3 regions of the Streptomyces sp. AM6-12 genome follow, and region 3 is predicted to be linked to each of the others. Evidence: riboswitches for the same ligand, from Rfam matches in the RefSeq annotation. Region 3 holds a riboswitch; each other region holds the start of a gene.
What was found. Region 3 has a riboswitch for cobalamin ahead of metE (5-methyltetrahydropteroyltriglutamate--homocysteine S-methyltransferase). Riboswitches for the same ligand answer to the same signal wherever they lie in the genome.
Positions count from the first base shown of each region.

Region 1 (10,223 bases), 4.3 Mb from region 3:
CCGTACGCCGGGCGCCCGGTGAGGCCCTTGAGCATGTCGAGGCCCGGTTCCAGCAGCGAGACATCGCCGCGGAACTTGTTCACCAGGAACCCCGCGACCAGCTCCTGGTCCTCGGGCGAGAGCAGGGCGACGGTGCCGAAGAAGGAGGCGAAGACGCCGCCGCGGTCGATGTCGCCGACGACGAGCACGGGCAGCCGGGCGCCGCGCGCGATGCCCATGTTGACGATGTCGGTGCGGCGCAGATTGATCTCGGCCGGGCTGCCCGCGCCCTCGCAGATCACCGCGTCGTACTGTCCGCGCAGCTCGGCCAGGCAGTCCAGCACGGTGCCCAGGAGCCGCTGCTGGCGGCCGCCGTGGTAGCCGCGCGCGCTCAGCTCGCCCACCGGCTTGCCCAGCAGCACCACCTGACTGCTCTGTTCGCCGCCCGGCTTGAGCAGCACCGGGTTCATCAGCGCGGTCGGTTCGATCCGGCAGGCCTGGGCCTGCATGGCCTGGGCGCGCCCGATCTCGGCGCCCTCGCGGGTGACGAAGGAGTTCAGGGACATGTTCTGCGCCTTGAACGGCGCGACCTTCACGCCCTGGCGCACCAGCCACCGGCAGATCCCGGCCGTCACGACGCTCTTGCCGGCGTCGGAGGTGGTGCCGGCGACGAGGAGACCACCGTTCACTTCCCGCGTCCCTTCAGTCCGTTGACGAGGTGGCGCGCGGCGAGTGTGGCGCCGAGCGCGAGCAGGCCGACGCGGCGGGAGAGCCGTACCGCCCGCTCGATGTCGGGGATCCGGACGGCCCGTCCGGTGACGCCGTTGAGCACGGGACGGTGCTCGGTCCGGCCGCCGTAGGAGAGGGTGCCGCCCAGGCGCACGCCGAGGGCGCCCGCGAAACTGGCCTCCACGGGACCGGCGTTGGGGCTCGGATGCCGGCGGGCGTCCGCGCGCCAGGCCCGTACGGCGCCGCGCGGATCGGGTCCGGCCGCCGCGGCGAGTACGGCGGTCAGCCGGGCCCCCGGCCAGCCGGCCACGTCGTCCAGGCGCGCGGACGCCCAGCCGAAGCGGCGGTACCTGGCGGACTTGTGACCCACCATCGCGTCCAGGGTGTTGACGGCCCGGAAGCCGAGCAGCCCCGGCACCCCGGCGGCCGCACCCCACACCAGGGCGCCCACGACCGCGTCGGAGGTGTTCTCGGCGACCGACTCGACCACGGCCCGGGCGATCCCGTCGGCGTCCAGCGCCTGCGGGTCCCGGCCGCACAGGTGCGGCAGCCGCGCGCGGGCCGCCTCGACGTCCCCGGCCGCGAGGGCGCGGCCGATCGCCCGCGCCTCGCGGGCGAGGGAGGTGCCGCCGACGACGGACCAGGCGGCCGCGGCGGTCAGGGCGACGGCGGCGGTGGGGGAGGGGCGGGCGACGCGTGCGGCCAGCGCTCCGAGCGCGACGGCGCCACCGGCGCACACGGTGGTGTGCAGGGCGCCCCAGCCGCGGTGGTCGTGCCACAACGCGCCTTCCACGGCGGCGGCCGCACGCCCGAACGCGGCGACCGGATGCCCGCGGCGGGGATCGCCGAGGAGGAGGTCGCCGAGGAGTCCGGCGGCGGCGCCGTACGCGTAACTGCGATCGGCGGCCATCGGCTCAGCCGGCCGTGGGCACCGCGACAGTGGTCCTGGTACTGGTCGTTCGGCAGCCGAGCATGGCGATGTGTCCTCACTCAGGGTGTCCGCGCCCTGGTTCGACGTGATCCGGCGGCGAGAGTTCCTGGCTCTCCGGGGGTTCTTCCCCGGTGACAGTGGCGGGACCGCGCCGGATTCGCACCGGCTTCCTCTCCTGCTGCCGTAGATGGCGTGGGCAGTCCACCATGCGCCCGGAACGGCCGTCAACTTGCCGTTGACCTGCGGGAGTGTGCAGATCCCCACACCTCGCGGGGTGGCCGGGCATGCCGGAGGCTCCCCTGCCGCGGGTCGCGGAGGGGAGCCTCGGGGACTGCCGGGGCGGCGCGGGCCGTGCCGCCTTCGAGGTCAGGGCCCTTTCGGGATCAGGGCCCTCTCGGTGTCAGGATGCTGCGGGGCCCTGACGGCTCAGGACTTGGAGACGATCAGGAGGATGCCGTACGCCACCGCCGCCGCGCAGGCCGCGAAGCAGACGTAGGCGCCGGTGACGGCGAGCGTGGCCGAGCCGCCCTCGGCCGCGGCCTTCTCGCGCCGGGCCAGGCCGTTGATGCCGAGGGTGAACAGGACCACCAGGCCCACCGTGAAGGCGAGGCTGACGCCGAAGACGGAGCCGATGGCCGCCCAGTCGATCTTCATGGGGTTGCTTCCTTGGTGAACGGGCTGGGGGTCAGACGGTGGCGGCCGGCGGGACGGCGGAGGCCGTCTGCTCGACGGCCGGGACCGGCGCGGGGGCGGGGATGGTGGCCGTCAGGTCGTCGGCGATCGCGCCCGTGGGCGGCGGGGTCACCGCGGCGATGGCGGTGGTCACCACGCCGGACGGCTCCGCGGCCGGCTCGGCGACCACGTTGGTGTGGTCGATGACCTCGCGCCGGGACAGCTTGTAGATCCAGGCGCTCGCGGCGACCAGGAAGACGGCGACCGCGGCGGTGCCCCCGTCACCGAGTTCGGTGACGGCCTCGGCGCCCGCGCCGACCAGCGCGGCGGCCGGCAGGGTGAGCACCCAGGCGACGGTCATCCGGGTCGCGGTGGACCAGCGGACCACACCGCCCTTGCGGCCGAGGCCCGCACCCATCACCGCGCCGGAGACGACGTGGGTGGTGGAGAGGGAGAAGCCGAGGTGGGAGGAGGCCAGGATGGCGGTCGCGGCGCTGGTCTGCGCGGCGAAGCCCTGACGGGGCTCCAGATCGGTCAGGCCCGTGCCCATGGTGCGGATGATGCGCCAGCCGCCGATGTAGGTGCCGAGCGCGATGGCCAGGCCCGCGGAGAGGATCACCCAGGTGGGAGGGTTGGAGCCGGGGGCGATGGCACCGCCCGCGATCAGCGCCAGGGTGATGACGCCCATCGTCTTCTGCGCGTCGTTGGTGCCGTGCGCGAGGGAGACCAGCGCGGCCGAGGCGACCTGGCCGGCGCGGAAGCCCTTGCGGGTGGCCTCGCCCCCGGACTTGCCGCCGGCGGCGTAGGAGAACCGGGTCGCCACCAGCGCGGCGACACCGGCCACGACCGGCGCGGCGACCGCGGGCAGCAGCACCTTGGTGACCAGCACGCCGCCGTGCACGGCGCCGAATCCGGCGGAGGCGACGGCCGCGCCGATCAGACCGCCCATCAGCGCGTGCGAGGAGCTGGAGGGCAGGCCCACCAGCCAGGTCAGCAGGTTCCAGAGGATCGCGCCGACCAGGGCGGCGAAGATGACCTCGGGACGGATGCCGCTCTCGTCGACGAGACCCTTGGAGATCGTGTTGGCGACCTCCACGGAGAGGAAGGCGCCCACCAGGTTGAGGGTGGCGGACATGGCTACCGCGAGCTTCGGCTTCATCGCGCCTGTGGAGATGGTGGTGGCCATCGCGTTCGCGGTGTCGTGGAAACCGTTCGTGAAATCAAACGCGAGTGCGGTAACCACCACAATCGCGAGGATCAGCGAGAAGCTTTCCATTTACCCAGGCAATCGTTCGAGGTCGTTGTCCGGATGAACGTAGGCAACCTGGGTGAACGGAAGATGAACTGGGGCGGGCACGGGAGTGTCCGCATCGGGCGGGTGAGGCTCCGCTTCCCCTCCCCGAACCGGGCGTGCCCGTGTGCCCCTTGGGCTACCAGTCCGCGGCGAAGGTCCGCAGCCCGCTGGAGCTGCCGTTGAAGAGATTCTGGTCACCCGGCAGCCGGCCCGCGGTGGCGTACTGCCAGAAGGTCCAGGACTGCCAGCCGCCCGGCAGCCTGCCCGGCCCCGAGGAGCCGTGACGGGCGATCCACAGGGGGTGGCGGGAGGCGAAGGCGTGGCTGTCGCCGGTGCACTGCTTCCACCAGTGGGCTGTGGTGTAGATCACGGGACGGCGGCCGGTCTCGCGGACCATCTCGTCGCTGAACGACCAGATCCAGGACTTCATGCGCTTCCAGCCCAGCCTGTAGCAGGGGTGCTTCGCGCTGTACGGGTTGTACTCGATGTCCAGTGCGGGCGGCAGCGTCCAGCCGTCCGGCTGCCAGTCGCCGCCGTGCGCCACGAAGTACTTGGCCTGCCGGGCGCCGGAGGACCTGTCGGGCAGCGCGAAGTGGTAGGCGCCGCGGATCAGTCCGGCGTCGCGCGCACCGTCGTACTGCTGGTGGAAGTAGGGGTTCTGGTAGCCAGTGGACTCGGTCGCCTTGACGTAGACGAAGCGCGCCCCGCCGGACCGGGCGGCCGGCCAGTCCACGTTCCGCTGGTGGGACGACACGTCGTGCCCCTTGGGCAGGCTCGCGATCCGGCCCGAGGGACCGGCCGCGGCGGCGGTGGCGCAGGTCAGGGCGAGTGTCGCCGCGGTGGCCGCGAGGGCACCGGCGCGGCGGCGGAGGTGGATGCGGTCACGGGCCATGTGCCAACTCCCCGGGGGTGACGGACGACCGGATCGCCCGGCGGGCAGGAGGGCTCATTCAAGGGCCGCTGATCGTTGAATCTGGGGAGATTCTTAGCGTTTGGCCTGATATGCACCCTTTTGGGGGTGCGGAACCGCGGGCGGAAATGCGGCGACCGGCCTCCTGGTGTACAAGTGGCTGGCAGGATCGCGGACATGACCTCCAAGCTGCGGGAGACGGGCGGAGAAGTGCGCGGGGAAGCGGCCAGGCGGTGGGCGGAGCTGGTGGCGACGGCACGGCGGAGCGTCGCCGGCGGGCTGGTCGTCGGCACCTCCGGCAATGTCTCCGTGCGCGTCGGGGACGTGGTGCTGGTCACCCCCTCGGGTATGCCTTACGACCGGCTCACCCCGGACGACATCACCGGCGTGGACCTCACCGGCCGTCAGGTGCTCGGCACGCTGGTGCCGACCAGCGAGCTGCCCATGCACCTCGCCGTCTACCGCACCACCGGCGCACAGGCGGTCGTCCACACCCACGCCGTGCACGCCACCGCGGTCTCCACGCTGGTGCCCGAGCTGCCGCTGGTCCACTACATGGCCGCCGCCCTCGGCGGTCCCGTACGCGTGGCGCCCTACGCCGCCTACGGCACCGACGCGTTGGCCGCGCACATGCTCCAGGCCCTCGACGGCCGCTCCGGCTGCCTTCTCCAGAACCACGGCACCCTCACCTACGGCGCCACCCTCGACCAGGCGTACGACCGCACCGCCCAGCTGGAGTGGATGTGCCGCCTCTGGCTGACCGCCTCCTCGGTGCCGGGTCTGACCCCGTCTCTGCTGACGGAGGCACAACTCGCCGAAGTCGGGGAACGCCTGAAGGGATACGGCCAACGGAGGTGACCCGTGTCCCACAGCTCCCCGAGCGGCGCCCCGCTCAGCTCTCCGCTCCGCGACCTGACCTCGGCCCTGCACCTTTCATCCCGGTATCTCCCCCCGTCACTCCACTCCGCCTCTCCACTGGCCGGGCACCGGGCCCCCCGTGACACTGGTGGCGTGCGCCCCCTCAAAGCGACCGCCGCCGCGGTCACCGCCGTCGTGGCCGCCGGCCTGGCATCCGTGGCCGCCGGGCGGCTCGCCAGCGATGTCGCGCTGAAGGTGTCCGGCAGCCGGCCGCTGCCCACCGAACCGCGGCTCACCGTGCACGGCACCGCGGCCGGCCAGATCACGCTCACCCGCGACCTGGCCTCGCTGCGCCCCGGCACCTACGGCCTCGCGGGCGACGGTTCGCACGCGGTCGTGGGACCCGTCCTGCGGGCGGCGGTGCACACCGCCGACACCGTCGTACGCCGCCTGGACGGCGTGACGCACGGCACCCTCGCACCCGGCGACCAGGTGTGGCTCACCCCCAACCTGTACGTCGGCAACCCGCGCACCGCGCTCGGCCTCGACCACGCCGACGTGGACGTGCCCGGCGAACTCGGCGCGCTGCCCGCCTGGTTCCTGCCCGGCGACCGGGACACCTGGGTGATCGCCGTGCACGGCCTGGGCACCACCCGCGAGCACACCATGAACGTGATGGGCTTCCTGCACGGCCGCCGCCTGCCGGTGCTGGCCCTCGCCTACCGCGGCGACCTCGGCGCGCCCCGCCCCGCCGACGGCCTGCACCACCTCGGCGAGAGCGAGTGGCGCGACGTGGACGCGGCGATCCGCTACGCCGTGCGCTACGGCGCCCGCCGCGTCGTCCTCCTCGGCTGGTCCACCGGCGCCACCATGGCGCTGCGCGCCGCCGAGCACTCCGCCGTGCGCGACCGCGTCGCCGGGCTGATCCTCGACTCGCCGGTGCTCAGCTGGGAGGCCACACTGCGCGCCCTCGCCCGCGCCCGGCACACCCCCGCCCCGCTGCTGCCGCTCGCGGTCCGCGCCGCCCAGGGCCGCGCGGGGCTGCACGCCGACCGGGTCGCCGAGATCACCGACCCCGAGCGGCTCGCCGTGCCGACGCTGATCGTCCACGGCCCCGGCGACCGGGTCGCTCCCTGGGAGTTCTCCCGGCTGCTCGCCGCCCGCCGCCCCGACCGGGTCGCCCTGCACACCGTGCCGGACGCCCCGCACGCGGCGATGTGGAACCCGGACCCCAAGGCGTACGAGGAACGGTTGCGGCGCTTCCTGACGCCGCTGATGTGACGCCGCTGGTGTGACGCCGCGTGACCCGACGCGACCCGATGCGGTGACCTTGTCGCCGTGACCTGACGCGGCCTGATGCGACCCCGCCGATGTGACGGCGTACGCCGGGGCGCACCGGGCGCGCGGCGAACGGCCGGGGTCCTTCCGGTTGCGACCATGCGGTTGGCCGAAAGCCGCCGGTCCACCCCCTGCGGAAGCCGGTGCGCCGCCCCGCTCCGTCGCCCGCCATGACATTCCGTTTGGGTTTTCGGACCGTCAACCGGAAGACTGCCCCTGTGACGTCCCGTATCCCGCGCGACTCCAGGCTCCGACTCGTCCGACCTCGACCCCTGGCCGCCGCCCCCAGAGCTGTGAACCAGCGGCGCCCGCGCCGCGCCGCACCCCGGCCGCCGGAGGGCACCCCCGCCGCCGCCGAGCTGGCGAAAATGGCCCGCACCCAGCTGGCCGGCGCGGTCCGCGTCGCCCGCTGGGCGGACAACGCCCTGGGCCCCGGCCGTGACGCCGCCACCGCAGACGGCAAGGCCACCCTCTCCGCCGCCACCGCCGACCGTGCCGCCGCCGACCTCGGGCTCACCCCCGAGCAGGTCCGCGCCGACTGGGACACCGCACGCCTGGCCGGACTGGTCGAGGTGCACGGCGACAGCGCGCGCCCCGGCTGGCGGCTGCGCGCCTGGGACCGGGACGACAGCGCCGTGCTGCGCGGCTGGGTCGCCCTCTTCGACGCCTGGTCGCTCGCCCTGCCCGAACCCGCGGGGCACGAGCCGGCCGCCGTCGCGGAGGCCGTCTCCGCCATGCCGCAGGTGCTCTCCTTCCTCCAGCTGTCCGCCGGACCCGTCCCGGTCGAGCAGCTGCTCGACCTGCTCCAGCAGCGGGTCATCGAACTGCGCACCGAACGCTGCGAGGTCTCCTACGAGCCCGGCACCGAGCCCCCCACCGGGCCCACCGGGTCCACCGGAACCCCGGACACCGCGCCCGCCGCCGAGCCCGCCGGAACCCCGGTCGCCCCGGCTGCCTCCGCTCCCGCCGGAACCCCGGTGGCCCCGCCCGCCGCCGTAGGGCCCGCCAAGGTCCCGGACGCCCCGACCGCCTCCCTCGCGCCGCTCCTCGACTGGGCGCTCGCGGCCCTCGCCAGCGTCGGCGCCCTCACCTGCGGCGCCGGCCAGGCCACCCTCACCCCGCTGGGCAGCTGGGCGGTGTGGGTCAAGCTGGAGCAGATCTGCGTGGCCGCGCAGAGCCCGGCCGGCAACATCGAGCAGTCCGCCGAGGACATGCTGCGCGGCTGCGCCCAGCTGCGCCCCAACGCGGCCCGCGCCGAGTACCGCGCCTGGCTCGCCGCCCGCACCGTCGGCAGCGCCGTCGCCGAACTGATCGACGCCGCCCGCGGCGAGGACGCCCTGCTGCGCGGGCTGGCCTTCGAGGCGCTGCGCGTGGTCGGCGCCCCCGCCGAGCCCGAGGTGCGCGCGGTCGTCGACGAGCCGACGCTGCGGCCGTACGCCCTGCTCTGGCTGGCCGAGCACGACGGCCTCGACCCGGAGGACGCCCACGAGGTGCTCACCCGCGAGGAGGCCACCTGGCTCTGGGTGGACACCGCCGCGGCCGTCGCCGACCACGGCGAGGCACCGATGCTGGTCCGGCACCTTGAGTCCGCGGTGCAGCCCACGGTGCCCCGGCTGCTCGACGAGGTCCGCGCCGTCGGCCACCCGCGCACCGTGCAGGTCCTGGTGGCCCTCGCCGCCGCCCACCCGGACCCGGCCCTCGCCAAGGCCGTGCGCCGGGCCGCGTTCCAGGTGCACACCGGCGGCTGAGGAACCCGCGCCGGAGGCGGCTCAGACGCCCAGCTCCGGCGCGTACGTCCCGAAGTTCCAGATGTTGCCCTCGACGTCCCGCGCCAGGTACTCCCGCGAGCCGTAGTCCTGGTCCGTCGGGGGCATCAGGATCTCCACGCCGTGCGCCGCGGCCCGCCGGTGATGGGCGTCCACGTCGTCCACCACGACGTAGACCCCGGCGGGCCCCGCGTCCCGCATCGCCGCGTCGAACGGGCCGCCGCGGCCCCTGGAGGCGATCATCACCGCGCCGTTGCCCTGGAGCAGCTCGGCGTGCAGCACCGTGCCGTCGGCCGCCTCGTACACGGTCAGCTCGGTGAAGCCGAGGCCCTCCGTGAGCTGCCGGATCGCCGCCTTCGCGTCCGTGTACAGCAGCGTGGGGCAGATGCCCGGCCGCCCCCCACCCATCGACGCCATACGGATCACTCCTCCCGGAACTCCGGACTCCCGGATCCACCGGAGAGTTCTCCCCCCTCCGCCGTCCGGGGATGCGGCCCCGGGGCCCCCGAGGCCCGCGCACGGGAAAACGGCTTGCACGGCCCCGTTAGACTTCTCCCATGGCCATTCTCCTCGCGCATTAGACGGCGGGAACGTCCTCAGCCGCCCACCCGCCAACCTCTGTACGCCCAGGAGTCTGTCCGTGATCTCCGCCACCGGAATCGAGCTGCGCGCCGGCGCCCGCATCCTCATCGAGAACGCCACCTTCCGGGTGGCCAAGGGCGACCGCATCGGCCTCGTCGGCCGTAACGGCGCAGGCAAGACCACCCTCACCAAGTGCCTGGCCGGCGAGGGCATGCCCGCGGCCGGCACCATCACCCGCTCCGGCGAGGTCGGCTACCTCCCGCAGGACCCCCGCACCGGCGACCTGGACGTCCTCGCCCGCGACCGCATCCTGTCCGCCCGCGGCCTGGACGTGCTGCTGCGCAAGATGCGCGAGAACGAGGAGCGGATCGCCAACGGCAAGGGCGCCACCCGCGACAAGGCGATGAAGCAGTACGAGCGCCAGGAGACGGAGTTCCTCACCAAGGGTGGGTACGCCGCCGAGGCCGAGGCCGCCACCATCGCCGCCGCGCTGAACCTGCCCGACCGGGTGCTCGGCCAGCCGCTGCACACCCTCTCCGGCGGTCAGCGCCGCCGTATCGAGCTGGCCCGGATCCTGTTCTCGGACGCGGACACCCTGCTCCTGGACGAGCCCACCAACCACCTCGACGCCGACTCGATCGCCTGGCTGCGGGACTACCTGAAGACCTACCGCGGCGGCTTCATCGTGATCTCCCACGACGTCGACCTGGTCGAGACGGTCGTCAACAAGGTGTTCTACCTGGACGCCAACCGCTCGAACATCGACGTCTACAACATGGGCTGGAAGCTCTACCAGCAGCAGCGCGAGGCCGACGAGAAGCGCCGCAAGCGCGAGCGGGCCAACGCCGAGAAGAAGGCCGCCGCCCTGAACGCGCAGGCCGACAAGATGCGGGCCAAGGCCACCAAGACCGTCGCCGCGCAGAACATGGCCCGCCGCGCCGACAAGCTGCTCTCGGGTCTGGAGGCGGTCCGTCAGTCCGACAAGGTCGCCAAGCTCCGCTTCCCCGAGCCCGCGCCCTGCGGCAAGACCCCGCTGATGGCCGAGGGCCTGTCGAAGTCGTACGGCTCGCTGGAGATCTTCACCGACGTCGACCTCGCCATCGACAAGGGCTCGCGGGTCGTCATCCTCGGTCTGAACGGCGCGGGCAAGACGACCCTGCTGCG
Region 1 covers NZ_JBIQWN010000001.1:5,647,814-5,658,036, forward strand. Annotated here, with positions in the region: gene ACE4Q9_RS25675 (cobyric acid synthase) at 1-668, opposite strand, end outside; gene ACE4Q9_RS25680 (cobalamin biosynthesis protein) at 665-1,618, opposite strand; cobalamin riboswitch at 1,717-1,860, opposite strand; gene ACE4Q9_RS25685 (hypothetical protein) at 2,066-2,293, opposite strand; gene ACE4Q9_RS25690 (anion permease) at 2,325-3,587, opposite strand; gene ACE4Q9_RS25695 (lysozyme) at 3,742-4,497, opposite strand; gene ACE4Q9_RS25700 (class II aldolase/adducin family protein) at 4,693-5,373, shown strand; gene ACE4Q9_RS25705 (alpha/beta hydrolase) at 5,527-6,654, shown strand; gene ACE4Q9_RS25710 (hypothetical protein) at 7,080-8,459, shown strand; gene ACE4Q9_RS25715 (VOC family protein) at 8,481-8,894, opposite strand; gene ACE4Q9_RS25720 (ABC-F family ATP-binding cassette domain-containing protein) at 9,118-10,223, shown strand, end outside.
Region 1: linked by a shared signal. The riboswitch ahead of ACE4Q9_RS25680 (cobalamin biosynthesis protein) and the one ahead of metE (5-methyltetrahydropteroyltriglutamate--homocysteine S-methyltransferase) in region 3 are both predicted to bind cobalamin.

Region 2 (10,223 bases), on a different contig from region 3:
CCGGGTCGGCGTTGATGACGCGTTCGGGGATGTCCGGCTGGGCGAAGAAGAACCAGTGCCACCACTGCGTGGCGAACGTCGCCGTGATGCGGGAGAGGTGCTCGGTGATCGGCAGGCAGTCGAGGAACGCCACGCGCGAGACCGCGTGCGGGTGATCGAGGGCGAGCCGCAGCGCGACGGCGCCTCCGCGGTCGTGTCCGGCGAGTGCGAACCGGTCGTGGCCGAGGGCGCGCATCACCTCCACCACGTCACCGGCGACGGCTCGCTTGGCGTACCCGGCGTGGTCGGCGGTGGGCGCCGGGCCGGTGGAGCGGCCGTATCCCCGCAGGTCGGGGCAGACCACGGTGAAACCGCTTTGGACGAGGAGCGGGGCGACGCGATGCCAGGTCGCGGAGGTCCGGGGGTGGCCGTGCAGCAGCACCAGGGGCGGTCCTTCCCCGCCGTGGCGCACGAAGATCGACGCTTCCTCCGTCTCGACCCGCCTGGTCTCGAAGTCCTCGAACAAGACCTGCCCCTCCGTCCTCACCGACCGGCCGTGCGAGCCGGGCATCGTGCGCGCCGGGCATGGAAGAACCGGCACGGCCTTGCTCCTGCCCCCGCTGGTGACGAGAACGCCGGTGGTGGCGGGCGGGTCGGTGTCCGGTGCCGGAAGCGGGAGAGGGGTGCGGTGGGAGGGGACGATGTTCACCCGACGGCCTCGTCGGGACCGGGCGATGTGCACGACAACCGGCCCCGGCGGGCACCCGCAGTTCCATGACATCTTCATGGAGCCGACCGAGCCGTCCGGATTCCGGGCGCACGTCCCGTCGTACCGGCCGCGTGACGTGGGCCGGGTGTGCGCTGCTGCCGCTTCTCGCGCTGACGGCCTGTGATCACGGCGGCGGTGAGCTGCCGCTGCCCGGAGCCGTGCGCGGCGCACGCGGCGGGCAGTTCGAGAGGGCCGTCCTCGCGGACGGCGGTCGTCTCGTCATCACCACTCAGGGCGGCGTACGCGTCGTCGGGACGGACGACGGCAGCGTGTCGGTGGACGACGCGACCCTCGCCCGCTGGGGCGGGCACGGGGGCACGCACACCCTCGACCTGCCCTGCGACGAGGGTGACGACCGGGCCAAGGGCAACTGCGGCGGTATGCCGCTCGTCCATGTGCCGACCGGCGTCACGCTCACCGTGCGGGCCCACGACGCCGGGATCGATGTGACCGGTGTGCGGGGCGAGTTGAGCCTGAGCACCGTCAACGGTGACGTCACCGTGCGGGATTCGGGCACGAAGGGTGCCCGCCAGCGTCTGGTGACCCGTAACGGCTCCGTCCGCGCTACCGGCCTGGCGGCCCGTGGCGTGGCCGCCGAGACGGTCAACGGCGATGTCGACCTGCTGTGCGCGACCTCGCCCGGCACGCTCGACGGGGTGACCCGCAACGGCTCCGTGCGGGTCACCCTGCCGGCGGACGCCCCGCCGTACGCGACGGACGCGCGCACCGTCAACGGCCGCTCCGCCGTGGGCGTTCCGGCCGCGCGCTCCGCCGACCACCGGTACCGGCTGGCTCTGCGCACCGTCAACGGCGACGTCGAGGCCCACCGTGGCTGAGGATCCCGCTCCGGCGGGCGTCAGCCACCGTCGCCGAGCCGGCCGGCCCACCTCTGCTCCACCCTGGCCAGCCGCCAGTACGCCAGCGCCGCCCCCCAGACGACCACGAACAGGCCGACGATGACGTACCCGACGTTGTCCAGGTCGAGCCCGGCGATCCAGCCGGTCACCGCGTCGCTCAGATCGAGCTTCTCGTGCAGCACCCCGACCAGTTCGATGGTGCCGATCAGGAAGGCGACCGCGATGGACAGGCCGGTGATGGTGAGGTTGTAGAACACCTTGCGCACCGGGTTGGAGAACGCCCACTGGTAAGCGAAGTTCATGAAGGTGCCGTCGAGCGTGTCGAACAGGCTCATCCCCGCCGCGAACAGCAGCGGCAGGCACAGGATCGCGTACCAGGGAAGCCCGGCCGCGGCACCGCTGCCCGCCATCACCATCAGGGTGACCTCGGTCGCGGTGTCGAAGCCGAGGCCGAACAGGAAGCCCAGCGGGAACATCTGACCGGGGCGGGTGATCGACTTGGTGGCGCGGCCCAGGAAGCGGTTCATGAACCCCCGCGAATCCAGGTGCTGTTCGAGGGCGGCCTCGTCGTACGTGCCCGCTCGCATCGCCCGGAAGACCCGCAGGATGCCCGCGAGCGCCACGAGGTTGAGCGCCGCGATGAGGTAGAGGAAGGTCCCGGAGACGGTGGTGCCGACGACGCCGAGGGTCTGGTGGGTACGGGAGTTGTCGTCGAGCAGGGTGCCGGCGAGCTGTGTGCCTCCCGCGACCAGGGCCGCCATGACGACCACCACGCTGGAGTGGCCGAGCGCGAACCAGAAGCCGACGGACACCGGCCGCTTGCCGTCGGCCATCAGCTTGCGGGTGGTGTTGTCGATCGCGGCGATGTGATCGGCGTCGAAGGCGTGCCGCATGCCCAGCGTGTACGCGGTCACCCCGAGGCCGATCCCGAACGCCTTGGATCCGACCTCGTAGTGGCCCGGTACGACCAGCAGGAACAGGATGCCGAACGCGACGACGTGCAGGACGGCGATCACCATGAGCAGTCCGGCGGTACGGACGGTGTCCTCGCGCCGCCAACGAAAACGGGTCGACTCTGTGGGCAGGGTCATACGGTCACGCTCCAGCACCTCGTGGATCTCTTCGTGAAGTGCCGTGGCCGGTCTCCTGGCTTACGGGTGTGCGCGTGTCCGTCCCGGCCTTCCCGTCCGCCGGGCGGCGGACAGTGACCATGCACAACTGGGACGGATACTCCCCGATCACAGTGGCGAGGGCCGCTCCGGCCTGAACCCCGCGAAGGGTTGTCACCGGTCTTCCCGAACACCACGGCCCGCCCACCGTAGGGCCGACCACCCATCCCCGCACAACCACGCGGTCGTTCAGGTATCCAAGATCACATCCTTGCGCGGGACCGACACCGCCTTCGGACACGCCCTGGTGATTCGGCCAGGGCGGAAATATTTTTACCGACCTTGAGGCAACCATGGGTTGCTTCAGGCTTTCTGACCTCTCGCGTGCTGCAATCGACCGACGGGAGACACGAGATGGGACCTCGCACCACGACGGACCGCCGGCCCCGGTCGGCCGCCTCGCGCTCCCGGTCCGGCTGGGCTCCGGCGGCGGCACTGCTCCTGGCCCTGACGACGACCTGCGCCGGCTGCGCGCCGGGGGACGGGATCGCCGCCGCGCTCCCCGGTGCGGCCGGAGTCGGTGACCGGCTGTTCCCCACCCTCGGCAACGGCGGCTACGACGTGACGCATTACGGGCTGACGCTGGACTACACGCCGGAAGGCAACCACTTGAAAGGCACGGCGGTCATCACCGCTCGGGCCACACAGAACCTGAGCCGCTTCGACCTCGACCTGTCGGGCCTGCGGGTACGGACCGCCACGGTGCAGGGGGCGCGGGCTCACGTCGCCCGCTCGGGAAACGAGTTGGTGGTGACACCGGCGAAGTCGGTCAAGGAAGGCGAGGTCTTCGAAACGGTCATCGCCTACGACGGCACGCCGCGAGCGGTCGAGGGCGACGACGGAGGGCTCGAAGGCTGGATCGAGACCGACGACGGCTCGGCCGCCCTGGGCGAGCCGACCGGCTCCATGACCTGGTTCCCCGGCAATCACCACCCGTCGGACAAGGCGATGTACGACATTCGGGTCACCGTGCCCAGGGACGCGGACGGCGACTTCTACGACGTGGTGAGCAACGGCGAGCTGATCGCGGAGCGGGACAAGGGCGGGACGGTGACACGGCATTGGCGCACCGCGGAGCCCATGTCCAGCTACCTCGCCCACGTCTCCGTCGGCTACTTCGACGTCCACAACGGCTGGACACGCGATCACCTGCCCGTCTACGTCGCCGTCGATCCCGACGAGTCCGAGGACGCGGCCGCCGTCCCGCGCCTGGTGCCCGAGATCGTCGACTGGGCCGCTGAACTCTTCGGCCCTTACCCCTTCTCCTCGACCGGCGCCGTCGTCGACCACCTGCCCGGGCTCGACTACGCCCTGGAGACCCAGACCAAGCCCTATTTCGCCGAAGCGCCGGACGAGTCGCTGCTGGTGCACGAGCTGGGACACCAGTGGTTCGGCAACTCCGTGACCCCGCGACGGTGGAAGGACATGTGGCTCAGCGAGGGGATGGCCACCTACGCGGAGTGGCTCTGGGAGGAGCAGCGGGGCGGCAGGAGCACCGACGAGATCTTCCAGGCCTTCTACGACGGAACGGACGACGAGGCCGAGGGCATCTGGGCCTTCCCGCCCGCCGATCCGCCCAGCGGAGGACGGGTGTCCGACCCGCCCGTCTACGGACGCGGTGCCATGGTCCTGGACCAGGTACGCAAGGCCGTCGGCGACGAGGACTTCTTCCGCATACTCCACACCTGGACGCGCCGGCACCGGCATGGCAACGCCGACACCGGGCAGTTCCTCACGCTGTGCGAGAGCGAGTCCGGCAAGGACCTGACCGGGATCTTCGACGCGTGGCTGTTCGCCAAGGGCAAGCCCCCTCGGGCGCGAGGAGCCTGACCAGCGAAGCAGCAAGCCCGGGGGAAGCCGGCGGGCGGTTGCCGGACGGGCGTTCAGGCGCCGGTGTGTTCGCCCGCCCGCTGGGCACGCTCCCGCCGGTAGGACTCCGCGCGGGCGAGGTAGTCCCGGTGTTCCTGCTCGGGGTCCGGCGGCAGGTCCGGCTCGTCGGTGGTGGTGAAGAACCGCACCAGGGCCTCGTTCGCGTTCACGGCCAGGTCGCCGGAGCGGGCGAACATGTCCGACTCGTAGCGGGCGACCGCCTCGTCCAGGGTGGCGGCCGGATCGGGGCCGACCGCGCGGCTGACGGCGTGCGCGAGTTCCGCGCCGTCCAGCATCGCGAGGTTGGCGCCGTGGCCGCCGAAGGGCGCCATCAGGTGGGCCGCGTCGCCGATCAGGGTGACACCGGGGACGTGTTCCCAGGTGAGCGGGGCGGGCAGGGCCCAGAAGGCCCGCGGCACGTAGTCGCCGTCGTTGCGGACGATCAGCGCGCGCATGGCCTGCGACCAGTGCCCGAATTTCCGTACGAGGTGGGAGCGGACGCTTCCCCGGTCGGTGAGGTCCACACCCGCCCCGACGTGCCAGTCCGGTGCCGCGCGGAACGCGATGTAGCCGCGGACCACGCCGTCGCCGTTGCGCTGGAGGATCACCGCGCGGCCGTCGTTGTCGTTGGCGAACAGGTGGCCGGCGCCGACGATCCCGGCGACGTCGGGGTGGCGGGAGTCGACCTCGTCGTACCGGACGTCCAGGAAGCAGACCCCGAGGTGCCGGGGGGTGGCGTCGCTGACCAGGGGGCGGACCTTCGACCACGCCCCGTCGGCACCGATCACCAGGCCGGCCTCCGTGGTGGTGCCGTCCGCGAACTCCAGGCGGTGGCGGCCGTCGCCGAGCGGGGTCACGCCGACGAGCCGGTGGCCCCAGCGGACGGTGCCGGACCGCAGGTGGTCGTAGATCATCCGGCGCAGCCGGCCGCGGTCGATCTCCGGTGCGGCCGCGTCGCCGGGTTCAGGGGTGAACTCCGCCAGCACCGTGCCGTGGTGGTCGCGGCGGGTGCCGGCCTGCCCCTCCGGGCGGGCCCCCGCCATGAAGGCGTCGAGCAGCCCGGCGTCCTCGAGGGCGATCTGCCCGGAGTCGGCGTGCAGGTCGAGCGTGCCGCCGGTGTCGCGGGAGTCAACGGCCTCGTCGGCGTCGTACACGGTGACCTCGATGCCGTGCCCTTGCAGGACGCGGGCGCAGGTCAGACCGGCGGGGCCGCCGCCGATCACACAGATCCGGGGCGTGGTGTTCGTCATCGGGACCTCTTCCTCGGGTGGCACGGGTCGCGAACGCGTCACGACAGCACCCGTCTGGGTGTAACCGCTAAAAAAGCGTAACAGCTAAACCTTCGAAGCGAGTCCATGAAGGCGGTAAAGTGACGGCGTGACCGAGATGGGGCGCCGAGAGCGCAAGAAGGCAGCCACCCGCCAGGCCCTCGCCGACGCGGCACTGCGCCTGTTCTCCGAGCGGGGCTATGACGAGGTCGGGGTGCGGGAGATCGCCGACGCGGCCGACGTCTCCGTGACGACGCTGTTCAAGCACTTCCCCGACGGCAAGGAGGCGCTGGTCTTCGACCAGGACGGGGACCGGGAGGCGGCCCTGGTCGCGGCGGTCCGCGAGCGCCCCGCCGGGCAGTCCGTACCGGGGGCCCTGCACCAAATGCTGCTGGGCGAAACCTCCCGGCGGGTCCATGCCGACCCCCGGTTCGACGACTTCCTGCGCCTGGTCGACACCACCCCTGCGCTGCGCGAGTACGCCCGCAGGATGTGGCTGCGGCACGAGCACGTCCTGGCCGCGGCGATCGCCGAGGACGCCGGGCTGCCCGCCGACGATCCGGGCTGCCGGGCGCTGGCCCACTTCGCGCTGGAGGCGCCCGTTCTCGTCCGCGGGTCCCGGGACCCCGACGCCGCCCTCGGCCGGATCTTCGACCTGCTCGCCAACGGCTGGACCGGCGAGCGCGCCGGCTGACGCGGCGTGGCGTCCGAGGCGCTCCCGAACGGCACGAGGCAGATCTCCGTCATCGGCACCGTCCAGGCGGTGCGGACGAACTGGAGCCGGGCCGACGGCAGTTGGCACGGTTGGAGGTCCATGGGCGCCATCGCCGGGAGCGGCGTCTCCATCTGGGGCGTGAGCGACGGCGGCTGGGTGTCCTCCATCGTCGTCACGGGCACCGACGGCAACCCCTGGCACCGTACGCGTCCTGATCCCTTGCCCCGGCGGGCCCGCGCCCCGCCGGCGGGGGCCGGGCGGGTGACGCAGACCGGGCGGGCACCGCGGGCGCGGCCTAGGTTGGAGGGCAGGTCACCGGCGGCAGCGGGCACGAGGAGCGACGAGATGGCGGCACCAGTGGACCACGCGGCCCTGTTCGCGGCCGTACCGACTCCGTGCCTGGTGCTGGGCCCGGATCTGGTGATCGTGGACGTCAACCGCGCCTATCTGGCGGTCACCGGACGCACGCGGGACGACCTGGTGGGCCAGCACATCTTCCAGGCGTTCCCGGATAACCCCGACGATCCGGAATCCGACGGCGTGCGGAACATGAACGCCTCCCTGCACCGGGTGCTGGCCACCCGGAGACCCGACACGATGCCGCTCCAGAAGTACGACATCCCCGTCCCGCACCGGCCCGGCATGTTCGAGGAGCGCTGGTGGTCCCCGGTGAACACCCCGGTGTGCGGCCCGGACGGGCAGGTGGCGTGGATCATCCACCGGGGCGAGGACGTGACCGCGTTCGTCAAGTCCCGCCGGGCCGCCGATCCCGCGGGCGCCCGAGTGGACTGGAATCCGGGGGCGGCCGAGTCGCTGGAGGCGGAGCTGTACGCACGGGCGCGGGAGCTCCAGCGGCTGAACGAGGAGCTGCGCCAGGCCCACACCCGCGAACGCGAGGTCGCCGTCACCTTGCAGGAGGCCATGCTGCGCACCCCCGACCTGGCCCATCACGCCGAGGACGTGGTGGTGCGCTATCAGCCGGCGGTGGGGTCCCTGAACGTGTGCGGCGACTGGTACGACGTCGTGGACATTCCCCCGGACCAGTTGGCGCTGGCGGTGGGCGACGTCATCGGGCACGGCCTCCAGGCCGCCGCGGTCATGGGCATGCTGCGCAGCGCCCTGTCGGCGGCCGTGCGTGCCCTGCCGCGCCCCGCGCAGGCGCTGGAGGTGCTGGGGCTGTACGCCCGGTCGATCGACGACGCGCTGGGCACGACCGCGGTCAAGACCATCGTGGACCGGCGGAGCCGGCTGATCACCTACAGCAGCGCCGGGCACCCGCCCCCGGTGCTGGTGAAGGGCGACGGCACGACCGAGCTGCTGGACCAGGCCACCGACCCGCCGCTGGGCGCGCGCCCGCAGCATGTGCCCCGCCCGCAGGCCAGCCTCCCGTACAAGCAGGGCGACACGCTGGTGCTCTACACGGACGGGCTCATCGAGCGCCGCGAGGAGGACATCGACACCGGTCTGAACCGGCTGAGGGATGTCCTCGCCGAGTGCGGTCGCCTCGGGCCCGAGCGGCTGGCCGACACCGTGCTGGCCCGTCTCGGCGTGGCCGGCGGCGGCCGGGACGACGTCGCCCTCGTCGTCGTACGCCTGTAGTCCGGGTGGTACCCCCGGCTCAGAAGTACCCCTCCTTCGCCGAGAAGCCCCGCTCCCGCGCTCCCGGCAGCGGGCCCGTTCCCGGGCACGCCTCCGTCTGAGGGAGGCGTCGGACCGCGTAGACCGTGGTGTCGTCGGCCAGCCGACGCCCGCTGTGCCGGAGCACGCCGTCGCGGACCCGGCGGACCAGGGGGCCGGGCGCGGCGCAGCCCGGATCGGCGGTGACCGCGGCGGCGACATCGCCGTACAGGTCGTAGAACTCGCCCTCGCGGTCACGGGCCTCGGTCACCCCGTCGGTGACGAGCAGCAGCGTCTCCCCCTGTGCGAGCGGCACCCGGTGGGTCGGTGGCAGCCCGCCGACGAGATCGCCGAGGCCGAGCGGCACCCCGTCTCCCGCGGGCAGCTCGCGTACCCCGTGCGACCCGACCGCGAGCGGTGCTTCGTGCCCGAAGTTGACGACATCGACCGTTCCGGGCGCGTCCCTGGAGAAGGCGACGAGCACGGCCGTGGCGAACCGGTCGCGGTCCTCCCGGCCGATCGCGACGGTGTGCACCCGGTGCCGCAGCATCCGGATCTCCAGCCGCTCGGCGACCGTCCGGAGGTCGTCCTCGTGGTAGGCGGCCTCGCGGAAGGTACCGAGCAGCGCAGCCGCCGCCTCCACCGCGCCGAGTCCCTTGCCCTGCACATCGCCGACGAGGACACGGGTGCCGTAGGGGCTGGGCTGGATGTCGTAGAAGTCGCCCCCGACCTGCGCCTCGACATCCGCGGCGAGATACACGCCCGCCTGCTCCAGACCGGCCCAGCGTTCGGGCAGCGGGCGCAGTACGGCCCGTACCGAGGTCTCCAGGATGTCCTGCATGCGCAGCATGCGCCGCTGCTGCCGCACCCGCAGTGCCGCCACCAGGGTGGCCAGCACACCGCCCAGCGCGACCAGCACGAAGTCGGGCAGACCCGCCTCGTACTGCCGGGGCCAGGCGTTGTCCACGAGGACGTACGTCACGAGGGACACCACGGCGAAACCGGCCGTGGTCCCCACCCCGCAGACCGCGGCGGCCAGGCCGGGCACCAGGACGATCCAGGAGACGATCCGGAACTCGGCGCCGGTGTTGAAGTCCAGCGTCACGATGCCGATGAGCAGCAGTGACGGCAGCAGCCAGGCGTAACCGCGCACACCGTTCCACTGCGGGCGGCCCCGCTCGTGCTTGATGACTCTCATGGCGGCCGCGTCTCCATGTTCCACAGCGAAGCATGGGCCGACCCGCCCCGCATGCGGACCCCGCCCAGGAGAGAGGGTGCTGGGACCGGACCCGGCGTCCGGTATCGCGGGGCGGAGCGCGCCAGCCGCCTCGTTCGCACGCTGGGCCGCCGACAGCCCCGCGGAACCGCCCGCGCCGCGACCGGCCTCGGGAAGACGGCGCCGATCCGCCTGGCGGCGGACGGCCGGATCGGCGGCTGCTGACGAGTGGGTACCGCCGTGACCACCGTGGCCACCTCGCCGCGACGAGCCGCTTCACCGGACGGCAGCGGCAGCCGGGCGGACAGGGGGGCGACGGCCAGGGGGCGTTCGAGCGGCGGTGACACCCCGCCCCCGACCGTGGTCTACGACCTGGGCAGCGGAGGAAGCGCCGGTCGCGACGCGGCGTCCGGCTGTCGCCTCGGCAACGGGCTTGTCGAGAGGCCGGGCAACGCCATCGCGCCTATGACGTGGTCGAGTTCACGCAGTATGCTCGTCGCCGCGTCTCGCACGCGCGCGGGTACATCGCCACGCTCCGCGACAAGTTGGTGGTAGATCGGAGCGTCCTGAAACATGTGGTCCCTTCCGTAGTGATCATGACTAGTACGGCCGCCGAGTCTAAGGGCTGTCCCGCGACGATCTGTCTCTGTGTCCTGATCTCGGCCTTCTTGGGCCGGAGCGCGCACTGTGGCCGCGCGAGCGGACCGGTCTGAGCGGCCCGTCGGACACCCGCCTGCCGTCGGCGCGGCACGCCGCGGTACGGC
Region 2 covers NZ_JBIQWN010000002.1:929,910-940,132, reverse strand. Annotated here, with positions in the region: gene ACE4Q9_RS32615 (alpha/beta fold hydrolase) at 1-505, opposite strand, end outside; gene ACE4Q9_RS32610 (DUF4097 family beta strand repeat-containing protein) at 820-1,584, shown strand; gene ACE4Q9_RS32605 (HoxN/HupN/NixA family nickel/cobalt transporter) at 1,605-2,696, opposite strand; cobalamin riboswitch at 2,724-2,927, opposite strand; gene ACE4Q9_RS32600 (M1 family metallopeptidase) at 3,129-4,604, shown strand; gene ACE4Q9_RS32595 (FAD-dependent oxidoreductase) at 4,658-5,893, opposite strand; gene ACE4Q9_RS32590 (TetR/AcrR family transcriptional regulator) at 6,030-6,605, shown strand; gene ACE4Q9_RS32585 (PP2C family protein-serine/threonine phosphatase) at 6,972-8,225, shown strand; gene ACE4Q9_RS32580 (PP2C family protein-serine/threonine phosphatase) at 8,245-9,441, opposite strand.
Region 2: linked by a shared signal. The riboswitch ahead of ACE4Q9_RS32605 (HoxN/HupN/NixA family nickel/cobalt transporter) and the one ahead of metE (5-methyltetrahydropteroyltriglutamate--homocysteine S-methyltransferase) in region 3 are both predicted to bind cobalamin.

Region 3 (10,223 bases):
TTGCTCAGCTTCGCCCATTGAGGTTATGGCGGGCCGCACCACAGCGAGACGACACACAGTGCCACCCCTGGCTCAAGCAGGGCTTGGCAGACGCCACAGATCGAGGAGACGGTGACAGTCATGGCAGAAGCGAGGACGCAGGCGGCCGAGGAACTCGCACAGCGCTGGGCCACCGACCCGCGGTGGCAGGGCATCGAGCGCACCTACAGCGCGGAGGACGTGATCCGGCTTGCCGGCAGCGTCCGCGAGGAGCACACCCTGGCCCGGCGCGGCGCCGAACGGCTGTGGCGGCAGCTGCACGAGCAGGACTACATCCACGCGCTCGGTGCCCTCACCGGCGGCCAGGCCGTGCAGCAGGTCAAGGCGGGCCTGCAGGCCATCTACCTGTCCGGCTGGCAGGTCGCCGCCGACGCCAACCAGGCCGACCACACCTACCCCGACCAGAGCCTCTACCCCGCCAACTCCGTTCCACAGGTGGTGCGTCGGATCAACAACGCGCTGCTGCGCGCCGACCAGATCGCGACCGCCGAGAACGCCGGGGACACCACGGACTGGCTGGCGCCGATCGTCGCGGACGCCGAGGCCGGGTTCGGCGGCCCGCTGAACGCCTTCGAGCTGACCAAGGCGATGATCGCGGCGGGCGCGGCGGGTATCCATTACGAGGACCAGCTGGCCTCGGAGAAGAAGTGCGGCCACCTCGGCGGCAAGGTCCTGGTGCCGACCTCGCAGCACATCCGCACCCTGAACGCGGCCCGCCTCGCCGCCGACATCGCCGACGTGCCGAGCGTCATCATCGCCCGCACCGACGCCCTCGCCGCCAACCTGCTGACCACCGACGTCGACGAGCGCGACGCCGAGTTCGTCACCGGCGAGCGCACCGCCGAGGGCTTCTACCGGGTCCGCAACGGCATGGCCCCGGTCATCGCCCGTGGGCTCGCCTACGCCCCGTACGCCGACCTCATCTGGGTCGAGACCGGCACCCCCGACCTTGCGCAGGCCCGCGAGTTCGCCGAGGCCCTGCACGCCCAGTACCCGGACAAGATGCTCGCCTACAACTGCTCGCCGTCCTTCAACTGGAAGGCGGCGCTCGACGACGACCAGATCGCCAAGTTCCAGCGCGAACTGGGCGCGATGGGCTACCGCTTCCAGTTCATCACCCTGGCCGGCTTCCACTCGCTCAACCACGGCATGTTCGACCTGGCCCGCGGCTACGCCGAGCACGGCATGACCGCCTATGTCGACCTGCAGGAGCGCGAGTTCGCGGCGCAGGCGCACGGCTTCACCGCCGTCAAGCACCAGAGGGAGGTCGGCACCGGCTACTTCGACCTGGTCTCCACCGCCGTCAACCCGGCCTCCTCCACCACCGCCCTGGCCGGCTCCACGGAAGAAGAGCAGTTCCACTAGGCCGCCGGGCCGGACGTCCGCCGTCCGGCCGGCCCTCGGACGAGCGGAGGGGGACGACCCGTCTCCGCCCCCTCCGCTCCCATCCCTCAGGAGAGCCCCATGTCCACCACCGCCCTCACCCACCACGTCCGTGTCCTCGCCGCCCCCGGTCCCCGGCACGACGAGATCCTCACCCCCGCCGCACTCGACTTCGTCGGCCACCTCGTGGCCGCGTTCGGCGGGCGCCGGCAGGACCTCATGAAGGAACGCCGTCGGCAGGCACTGCGACTGGCGTCGGGCTCGCCTCTCGAGTTCCCCATGGTCACCGCCGCCGTCCGTGACGACCCGTCCTGGCGGGTGGCGGCACCCGCGCCTGGTCTGACCGACCGCCGCGTGGAGATCACCGGTCCACCGGACCGCCGCATGGCCGTCAACGCGCTGAATTCCGGGGCCAAGGTGTGGATGGCGGACTTCGAGGACGCCACCGCACCCCTGTGGGAAAACATCGTCGGCGGACAGCTCAACCTGCTCGACGCCATCGAGCGCCGGATCGACTTCACCACGCCCGAGGGCAAGGAGTACCGGCTCGGCGAACAGCTCGCCACCATCATGGTCCGGCCCCGTGGCTGGCACCTCGACGAGGAGCACCTGGAGTACGACGGCCGGCCCGTGCCTGCCGCCCTCGTCGACTTCGGTTTGTACTTCTTCCATTGCGCCCAGCGGCAGATCGACGCCGGGTACGGCCCGTACTTCTATCTCCCGAAGCTGGAGAACCGGTACGAGGCCAGGCTCTGGAACGACGTCTTCGTCCTCGCCCAGAATCTGCTCGGCATCCCCCAGGGCACGATCCGCGCCACGGTCCTCATCGAGACCATCACCGCCGCGTTCGAGATGGAGGAGATCCTCTACGAACTGCGCGACCACAGCGCGGGGTTGAACGCCGGCCGCTGGGACTACCTGTTCAGTCTCATCAAGACCTTCGGCCACCGCACCGACTTCCTCCTGCCCGACCGCGCTAAGGTGACGATGACCGCGCCCTTCATGCGGGCGTACACCGAACTCCTCGTCCGTACCTGCCACCGGCGCGGCGCCCACGCCATCGGCGGCATGGCCGCCCAGGTCCCCGGCAAGGACCCCGCCGCGAACGAAGCAGCCTTCGCCAAGGTCCGGCTGGACAAGGAACGGGAGGCCGAGGACGGCTTCGACGGCTCCTGGGTCGCCCACCCCGCACTCGTGCCCGTCTGCCGTGAGGTCTTCGACGGCGTCCTCGGCGAACGGCCGCACCAGCTCGACCGGACCCGCGACGATGTCGAGGTCCCCCCGACCGACCTGCTGTCCGTGCGCCGGATCAGCGGCCCGCCCACCCCTGACGGGGTTCGGACGAACATCTCCGTGGCGCTGCGGTACTACGCCGCGTGGCTGCGCGGTCAGGGCGCGGTCGCGCTCGACGGGCTAATGGAGGACGCGGCGACCGCCGAGATCGCCCGCGTGCAAATCTGGCAGTGGCTGCGGCACCGGGTGATCGACCGGGAGACGGTGACGGAGCTGCTCGACGACGAGGCCGCCGCGCTCGGCGCCGAGTACCCGTGGGCGCCCGTCGAGGACATCCGCGCCCTCTTCGAACGGACCGCCATGACCGGTGAGCTGCCGCTGTTCTTCACGCCGGACGCCTATACCCGTCACCTCGTGCACCGGCCGGAGGTGCAGGCGTGAGCGCGAACATCGCACGCGTCGGCGTGGTCGGCGGCGGGCAAATGGGCGCCGGCATAGCCGAGGTCTGCGCACGGGCCGGGCTGGACACCATGGTGTGCGAGGTGGACGCGGTCGCCGCCCGCACGGCACGGGACCGAGTGGCCGCGTCACTCGACCGGGCGGTACGGCGAGGCAAGCTGGAGCAGGCGGCGGCAGACGACGCGCTCGCCCGGATGGTCTTCACGGGCAGCCTGGACGACCTCGCCGACCGGCAGCTCGTCATCGAGGCCGCCATCGAGAACCCGGACGCCAAGACCGAGGTCTTCGCCGCCCTCGACAAGATCGTCACGGACCCGGGGGTCGTCCTCGCCACCAACACCTCATCCCTCCCGATCATGCGGCTCGGCATGACGACCCAGCGTGCGGACCGGGTCGTGGGGCTGCACTTCTTCAATCCCGTCCCCGTCCTGCCGCTCGTCGAGGTCGTCACCTCCCTGCACACATCAGCCGAGACGACCACGGTGGTCGAGAACTTCGCCACCCGCACCCTCGGCAAGACGGTCATCCGCTCTCAGGACCGGGCCGGCTTCGTCGTCAACGCCCTCCTCATCCCCTATCTACTGTCCGGGGTCCGGATGGCGGAGTCGGGCTTCGCCACAGCTACCGACATCGACGCCGGGATGGAGCTGGGCTGCGCGCACCCAATGGGTCCGCTGAAACTCGCTGACCTGATCGGCCTGGACACCGTCGCGTCCATCGCGGAGTCGCTGTACGACGAGTTCCGTGAACCCCTCTACGCACCACCGCCGCTGCTCCAGCGGATGGTGGAGGCGGGCCTTCTGGGCCGGAAGACCGGCCGGGGGTTCCACACCTACGGCCAGGACTGAGGGCCTGCCACGACGCGGGCTGAGGGGCCCGCACCGGCGCCGGGCCGAGGGTCCCAGTGACGGCGCAAGGGGAAGGGCGGGAAGCGCATGTGCGGCGCTTCCCGCCCTTCGGCGTTCCGCCGCTGAAGGGCCGTGTCACACCTTCCGGATGCTGGACGGCTCTCTTCCTTTTGCGGCACCACCCCGTACGCTGACCACAGCAGCTGGTTCGCCCCGTCCGCCAGGCGGGGTGTCGTAAGAGGGAACCCGGTGGGAATCCGGGACTGCCCCGCAGCGGTGAGCGGGAACGACCGCCGTCATACGCACTGGGTCCGAGGTACCGGGCCTGGGAAGCGACGGCCAGTAGGTGTCCTCCATGAGGGAGGACGTGCCCGCGAGTCCGAAGACCTGCCAACTGCCCGCGTACGGACCATTCCGTGCGCGGAGATTCCGGTGACCTCGAGGGCGGGTCGGCGTACATACCAGACGAACGACCGTGCTCTTGCCGCGCGGGGTCGTTGCCGTCCGGTTCGTCATTCCCTTCGCGCTCTCGTCCCGTCCCCGGGATCTCAGGGATTCATCTCGCGAAGGAGATCTCCGTGACCAGCAAGTCCGCAGCCGCGGCAGCACGGGCCACCGTGTACGGCTACCCCCGCCAGGGCCAGAACCGGGAACTGAAGAAGGCCGTCGAGGGCTACTGGAAGGGCCGCGTCACCGCCGACGCCCTCCGCGCCACCGCCACCGGCCTTCGTCGCACGAACTGGCAGCGACTCGCCGAGGCCGGCATCCACGAGGTGCCGACGGGCGACTTCTCGTACTACGACCATGTCCTCGACACCACCGTCATGGTGGGCGCGATCCCCGACCGGCACCGCGCAGCGGTCGACGCCGACGCGCTGGACGGCTACTTCGCCATGGCGCGCGGCACGCAGGAGGTCGCTCCGCTGGAGATGACCAAGTGGTTCGACACCAACTACCACTACCTCGTCCCCGAGCTGGGCCCGGACACCGTCTTCAGCGCGAACTCGGCCAAGCAGGTCGCGGAGCTGAAGGAGGCCCTCGCCCTGGGGCTGACCGGACGCCCCGTCCTGGTCGGTCCGGTCACCTACCTCCTGCTCGCCAAGCCCGCTCCGGGCGTGCCCGCCGACTTCGAGCCGCTCACCCTCCTGGACCGGCTGCTTCCCGTGTACGCCGAGGTCCTCGCCGATCTGCGCGCGGCGGGCGCCGAGTGGGTGCAGCTCGACGAGCCCGCCCTCGTGCAGGACCGCACGCCGGCCGAGCTGAACGCCGCCGAGCGCGTCTACCGCGAGCTGGGGGCTCTGGAAGACCGGCCGAAGCTGCTGGTCGCCTCCTACTTCGACCGGCTCGGCGACGCGTTGCCGATTCTGGCCAAGGCGCCGGTCGAGGGCCTCGCGCTGGACTTCACCGAATCGGCGGCAGCCAACCTGGAGGCGCTGGCCGCCGTCGGCGGACTGCCCGGCAAGCGCCTGGTCGCCGGAGTCGTCAACGGCCGCAACATCTGGATCAACGACCTGCAGCAGTCCCTGTCCACGCTCGGCACCCTCCTCGGACTCGCCGACCGTGTCGACGTCGCCGCTTCCTGCTCGCTGTTGCACGTGCCGCTGGACGCAGCAGCCGAGCGGGACATCGAGCCGCAGATCCTGCGCTGGCTCGCCTTCGCCCGGCAGAAGACCGCCGAGATCGTCACCCTGGCCAAGGGCCTGGCCCAGGGCACCGACACGATCGCCGCCGAACTCGCCGCGAACCGCGCCGACTTGGCCTCCCGCGCGAACTCCCCCATCACCCACGACCCGGCCGTCCGGGCCCGCACCGAGGCCGTGACGGACGCCGACGCCCGCCGCTCCCAGCCGTACGCCGAACGGGCCGCCGCCCAGCGCGCCCACCTCGGCCTGCCCCTGCTGCCGACCACGACCATCGGCTCCTTCCCGCAGACCGGCGAACTGCGCACCGCCCGCGCCGACCTGCGCGCCGGACGCATCGACACGGCCGGCTACGAGGAGCGCATCAAGGCCGAGATCCAGGAGGTGATCTCCTTCCAGGAGAAAGCCGACCTGGACGTCCTGGTCCACGGCGAGGCCGAACGCAACGACATGGTCCAGTACTTCGCCGAGCAGCTCACCGGCTACCTCGCCACCCAGCACGGCTGGGTCCAGTCGTACGGCACACGCTACGTCCGGCCGCCGGTCCTGGCCGGCGACATCTCCCGGCCCGAGCCGATGACCGTGCGCTGGACGACGTACGCGCAGTCCCTCACCGACCGCCCGGTCAAGGGCATGCTCACCGGACCCGTCACGATGCTCGCCTGGTCCTTCGTCCGCGACGACCAGCCCCTCGGGGACACCGCCCGCCAGGTCGCCCTCGCCTTGCGCGACGAGGTGGGCGACCTGGAGGCGGCCGGTACCTCGGTGATCCAGGTTGACGAGCCCGCGCTGCGCGAGACCCTGCCGCTGCGCGCCGCGGACCGGGCCGCCTATCTGGCCTGGGCGACGGAGGCGTTCCGGCTCACCACCGCCGGGGTCCGTCCGGACACCCAGATCCACACGCACATGTGCTACGCCGAGTTCGGCGACATCGTCCAGGCCATCGACGACCTCGACGCCGACGTCATCAGCCTGGAGGCCGCCCGCTCCCACATGCAGGTCGCCCGCGAACTCGCCGCCCACGGCTACCCTCGCGAGGCAGGACCGGGTGTCTACGACATCCACTCCCCCCGGGTGCCGAGCGCCGAGGAGGCCGCTGAACTGCTCCGCACCGGCCTGAAGGCCATCCCTGCCGAGCGACTCTGGGTCAACCCCGACTGCGGCCTGAAGACCCGCGGCTGGCCGGAGACGCGCGCGTCCCTGGAGAACCTGGTCGCCGCGGCCCGCACCGTCCGCGGTGAACTGCCCACCGCCTGATTCCGGTCCCCGTGGGCCGGGACGCCACCAGCGTCCTGGCCCCGTCGTGCCAGCAGACGGCTACGCGGCGCCCGGCACCGCCCGCTGACCCGGACCGTCGTAGGAGGCCAGCGGGCGGATCAGCGCGTTGTGGGCGAGCTGCTCAGTGATATGCGCGGTCCAGCCGGTGATCCTGCTCATCACGAAGATCGGAGTGAAGGCCGGGGTGTCGAAGCCCATGAGGTGGTAGGCGAGGCCGGCCGGGTAGTCCAGGTTCGGATGGATTCCCTTGCGGCTGATTATCGCGTGCCGCAAGGCCGCGTGCAGGGTGGCCATGCGGGTCACCTCGGGATCCGCGGCACGTGCCACCAGCCGGTCGAGGGCGTCCTGCATGATCGGGACGCGGGAGTCGCCGTGCTTGTAGACGCGGTGGCCGAAGCCCATGATCTTCCGCTTGGACGCCAGCGCCTCGTCCAGCCACGCCTCGGCGCGCTGCGGGTCGCCGATCTCGTTCAGCATGTGCATCACGGCCTCGTTGGCGCCGCCGTGCAGCGGGCCTTTGAGCGCGCCGATCGCGGCGGTGACCGCGCTGTAGAGGTCGGAGAGCGTGGAGGTGACGACGCGGGCGGTGAACGTCGAGGCGTTGAAGCTGTGTTCGGCGTACAGCGTGAGGGAGATCTCGAAGCAGCGGACCACTTCGGGGTCGGGCACGCTGCCGAAGCACATGTGGAAGAAGTTCTCCGCGTACCCGAGGCCGGGGTCCGGCGGGATCGGGGCGAGGCCCCGGCGGCGGCGCTGGTCGGCCGCCACCACGGTGGGCAGCTTGGCCAATAGAGTCAGGGACTTGCCGCGGTTGGCGGCGAGACTGCCGTCGTCCTCGGTGGGGTCCTCGGCGCCGAAGAAGCTGACGGCGGTGCGCAGCACGTCCATCGGGTGGCAGGTGTCGGGCAGCCGGGTGAGCAGTTCCAGCGTGGTGCGGTCCAGAGGGCGCAGCGCGCGCTCGCGGGCGTGGAAGTCGCGGAGCTGTGCGTCGTCGGGGAGTTCGCCGTACCAAAGCAGGTGGGCGACCTCCTCGAAGGAGCGGCGGGCGACCAGGTCCTGGACCGGGTAGCCGCGGTAGGTCAGGGAGTTGGTCTCCTGGACGACGGTGGAGATCTCGGTGGTGTCGACGACGACACCGGCGAGACCGCGGTGGATCTCAGGTGCGGAGGTGGTCATGGAGTGCCTGCCTTCGTGGGTCAGGTGCCGGACGCGGTCAGGTTCCGGGCGGAAGCGTGAAGTCGAAGACGGCCGAGTCGAAGGCCGAGTACTCCTCGTAGCCAAGGAGTTCGTAGAGGCGGGAGCGGGTCTGCATGCGGGGCAGCAGGGACTCCTGGGTGCCCTCGGCGGCGATCGTGCGCAGTCCTTCCTCGACCGCGCCCATGGCGATGCGCAGCAGCGTCACCGGGTAGAGGGCGATGTTGTAGCCGAGGTTCTCCAGGGTGCGGGTATTCAGTAGGGGGGTTTTGCCGAACTCGGTGAGGTTCGCGAGCAGGGGCACGTCGACGGCCTGACGGAACGCCTCGTACTCGGCCTCGCCGGCAAGGGCTTCAGGGAAGATCGCGTCCGCGCCGGCGTCGACGTACGCCTTCGCCCGGTCGATTGCCGCGTCCAGGCCCTCGACCCCGCGGGCGTCGGTGCGGGCCATCAGAAGGAAGTCCGGGTCCCGGCGGGCATCGACGGCGCCCCGGAGGCGGCGGACCATCTCCTCGCGGGAAGTGATGGTCTTGCCGTCGAGATGGCCGCAGCGCTTGGGGTTGACCTGGTCCTCCAGATGGAGTCCGGCCAGGCCCGTGTCCTCCATCAGCTGGACGGTGCGGGCCGCGTTCATGGGCTCGCCGAACCCGGTGTCGGCGTCGACGAGGACGGGCAGGTCGGTCACCCTGGTCGTCTGCTGTGCTCGCGCGGCGATCTCGGCGGAGGTGGTCAGGCCGATATCGGGCAGCCCCAGATCGGCGGCGAGGACGGCGCCGGAGAGATAGACGGCGTCGAAGCCGGTGTCCTGGATCAGCCGGGCCGACAGCGGGCTGATCGCACCGGGCATGCGCAAGAGCCGCCCGGAGGCGAGCTGTTCGCGGAATGCGCGGCGGCGCTCGGCGGACGTGGTCCGGGTGTGCAGCACCATCAGAAGAGACCCTTCGGCAGGCTCGCGTCGTGCGCGGCGACGGCCTCCGTGTCGACGCCCGGGAACAGCCGGCCCAAGTCGTCCGTGGCCAGGTCGGCCAGATGTTCGGCGGCATCCAAAAAGGCATCTTGCGCGGCCGGTGTGACGATGCCCTCGGCCAGGGTGCGGAACTTGCCGGCGTAGGCGGGGCGGTCGAAGGGTCGGGCACCTGCCGGGTGGGCGTCGGCCACCGCGAGCTCGTCCTCGATCACCGAGCCGTCGTGGAGAGTGATCACCGCACGTCCGCCGAAGGCCCGGCGGTCCGGGTCGGGGTCGTGGTACCGCCGGGTCCAGACCGGGTCTTCGACCGTGGTGATCTTCCGCCACAGCTCCACGGTCTCCGGGCGTCGGGCGCGCTCGGGCGCATAGGAGCGCTCGTGGTGCCAGGCGCCGTCCTCCAGTGCGACCGCGAAGATGTACGGCACCGAGTGGTCGAGCGTCTCCCGGCTGGCCGTGGGTTCGTACTTCTGCGGGTCATTCGCACCGGAGCCGATGACGTGGTGGGTGTGGTGGCTGGTGTGCAGAACCACCGAGCGCACGTTCTCCAGCGGGCCGGTCTTGTCGCGCAGGCGGCGGGCGAGGTCGATGATCGCCTGGGCCTGGTACTCGGCGGAATGTTCCTTCGTGTAGGTGTCGAGGATCGCGCGGCGCGGCTCGCCCGGCTCCGGCAGCAGAACCGTGTAGTCGGACTCGGGGCCGTTCAACATCCAGGCCAGGAAGCCGTCCTCGCCCTCGTAGATCGGCGAGGGCGAGGTCTCGCCACGCATGGCACGATCGACGGCCTCAATCGCCGCTTTGCCCGCGAAGGCGGGTGCGTACGCCTTCCAGCTGGAGATCTCGCCCTTGCGGGACTGCCGGGTCGCGGTGGTGGTGTGCACGGCCTGCTGGATGGCCTGGTACACCGTCTCCGTCGGCAGCCGGAGCAGGGCTCCCAGGCCGCAGGCGGTGGCCGCGCTCAGATGCGCCACATGGTCGATGCGGTGCTCGTGCAGGCAGATGCCCTTGACCAGGGCCACATGGACTTCGTAGGCGGCGATGACGCCGCGCAGCAGATCAGCTCCGGTGCGGCCGGTGTGCTGGGCGACGGCGAGCACCGGCGGGATGTTGTCGCCGGGGTGGGAGTAGTCGGCGGCCAGGTAGGTGTCGTGGAAGTCCAGCTCGCGCACGGCGGTGCCGTTGGCC
Region 3 covers NZ_JBIQWN010000001.1:1,359,286-1,369,508, forward strand. Annotated here, with positions in the region: gene aceA (isocitrate lyase) at 121-1,404, shown strand; gene aceB (malate synthase A) at 1,504-3,096, shown strand; gene ACE4Q9_RS06155 (3-hydroxybutyryl-CoA dehydrogenase) at 3,093-3,962, shown strand; cobalamin riboswitch at 4,150-4,372, shown strand; gene metE (5-methyltetrahydropteroyltriglutamate--homocysteine S-methyltransferase) at 4,541-6,859, shown strand; gene ACE4Q9_RS06165 (bifunctional 2-methylcitrate synthase/citrate synthase) at 6,920-8,056, opposite strand; gene prpB (methylisocitrate lyase) at 8,094-8,999, opposite strand; gene ACE4Q9_RS06175 (MmgE/PrpD family protein) at 9,002-10,223, opposite strand, start outside.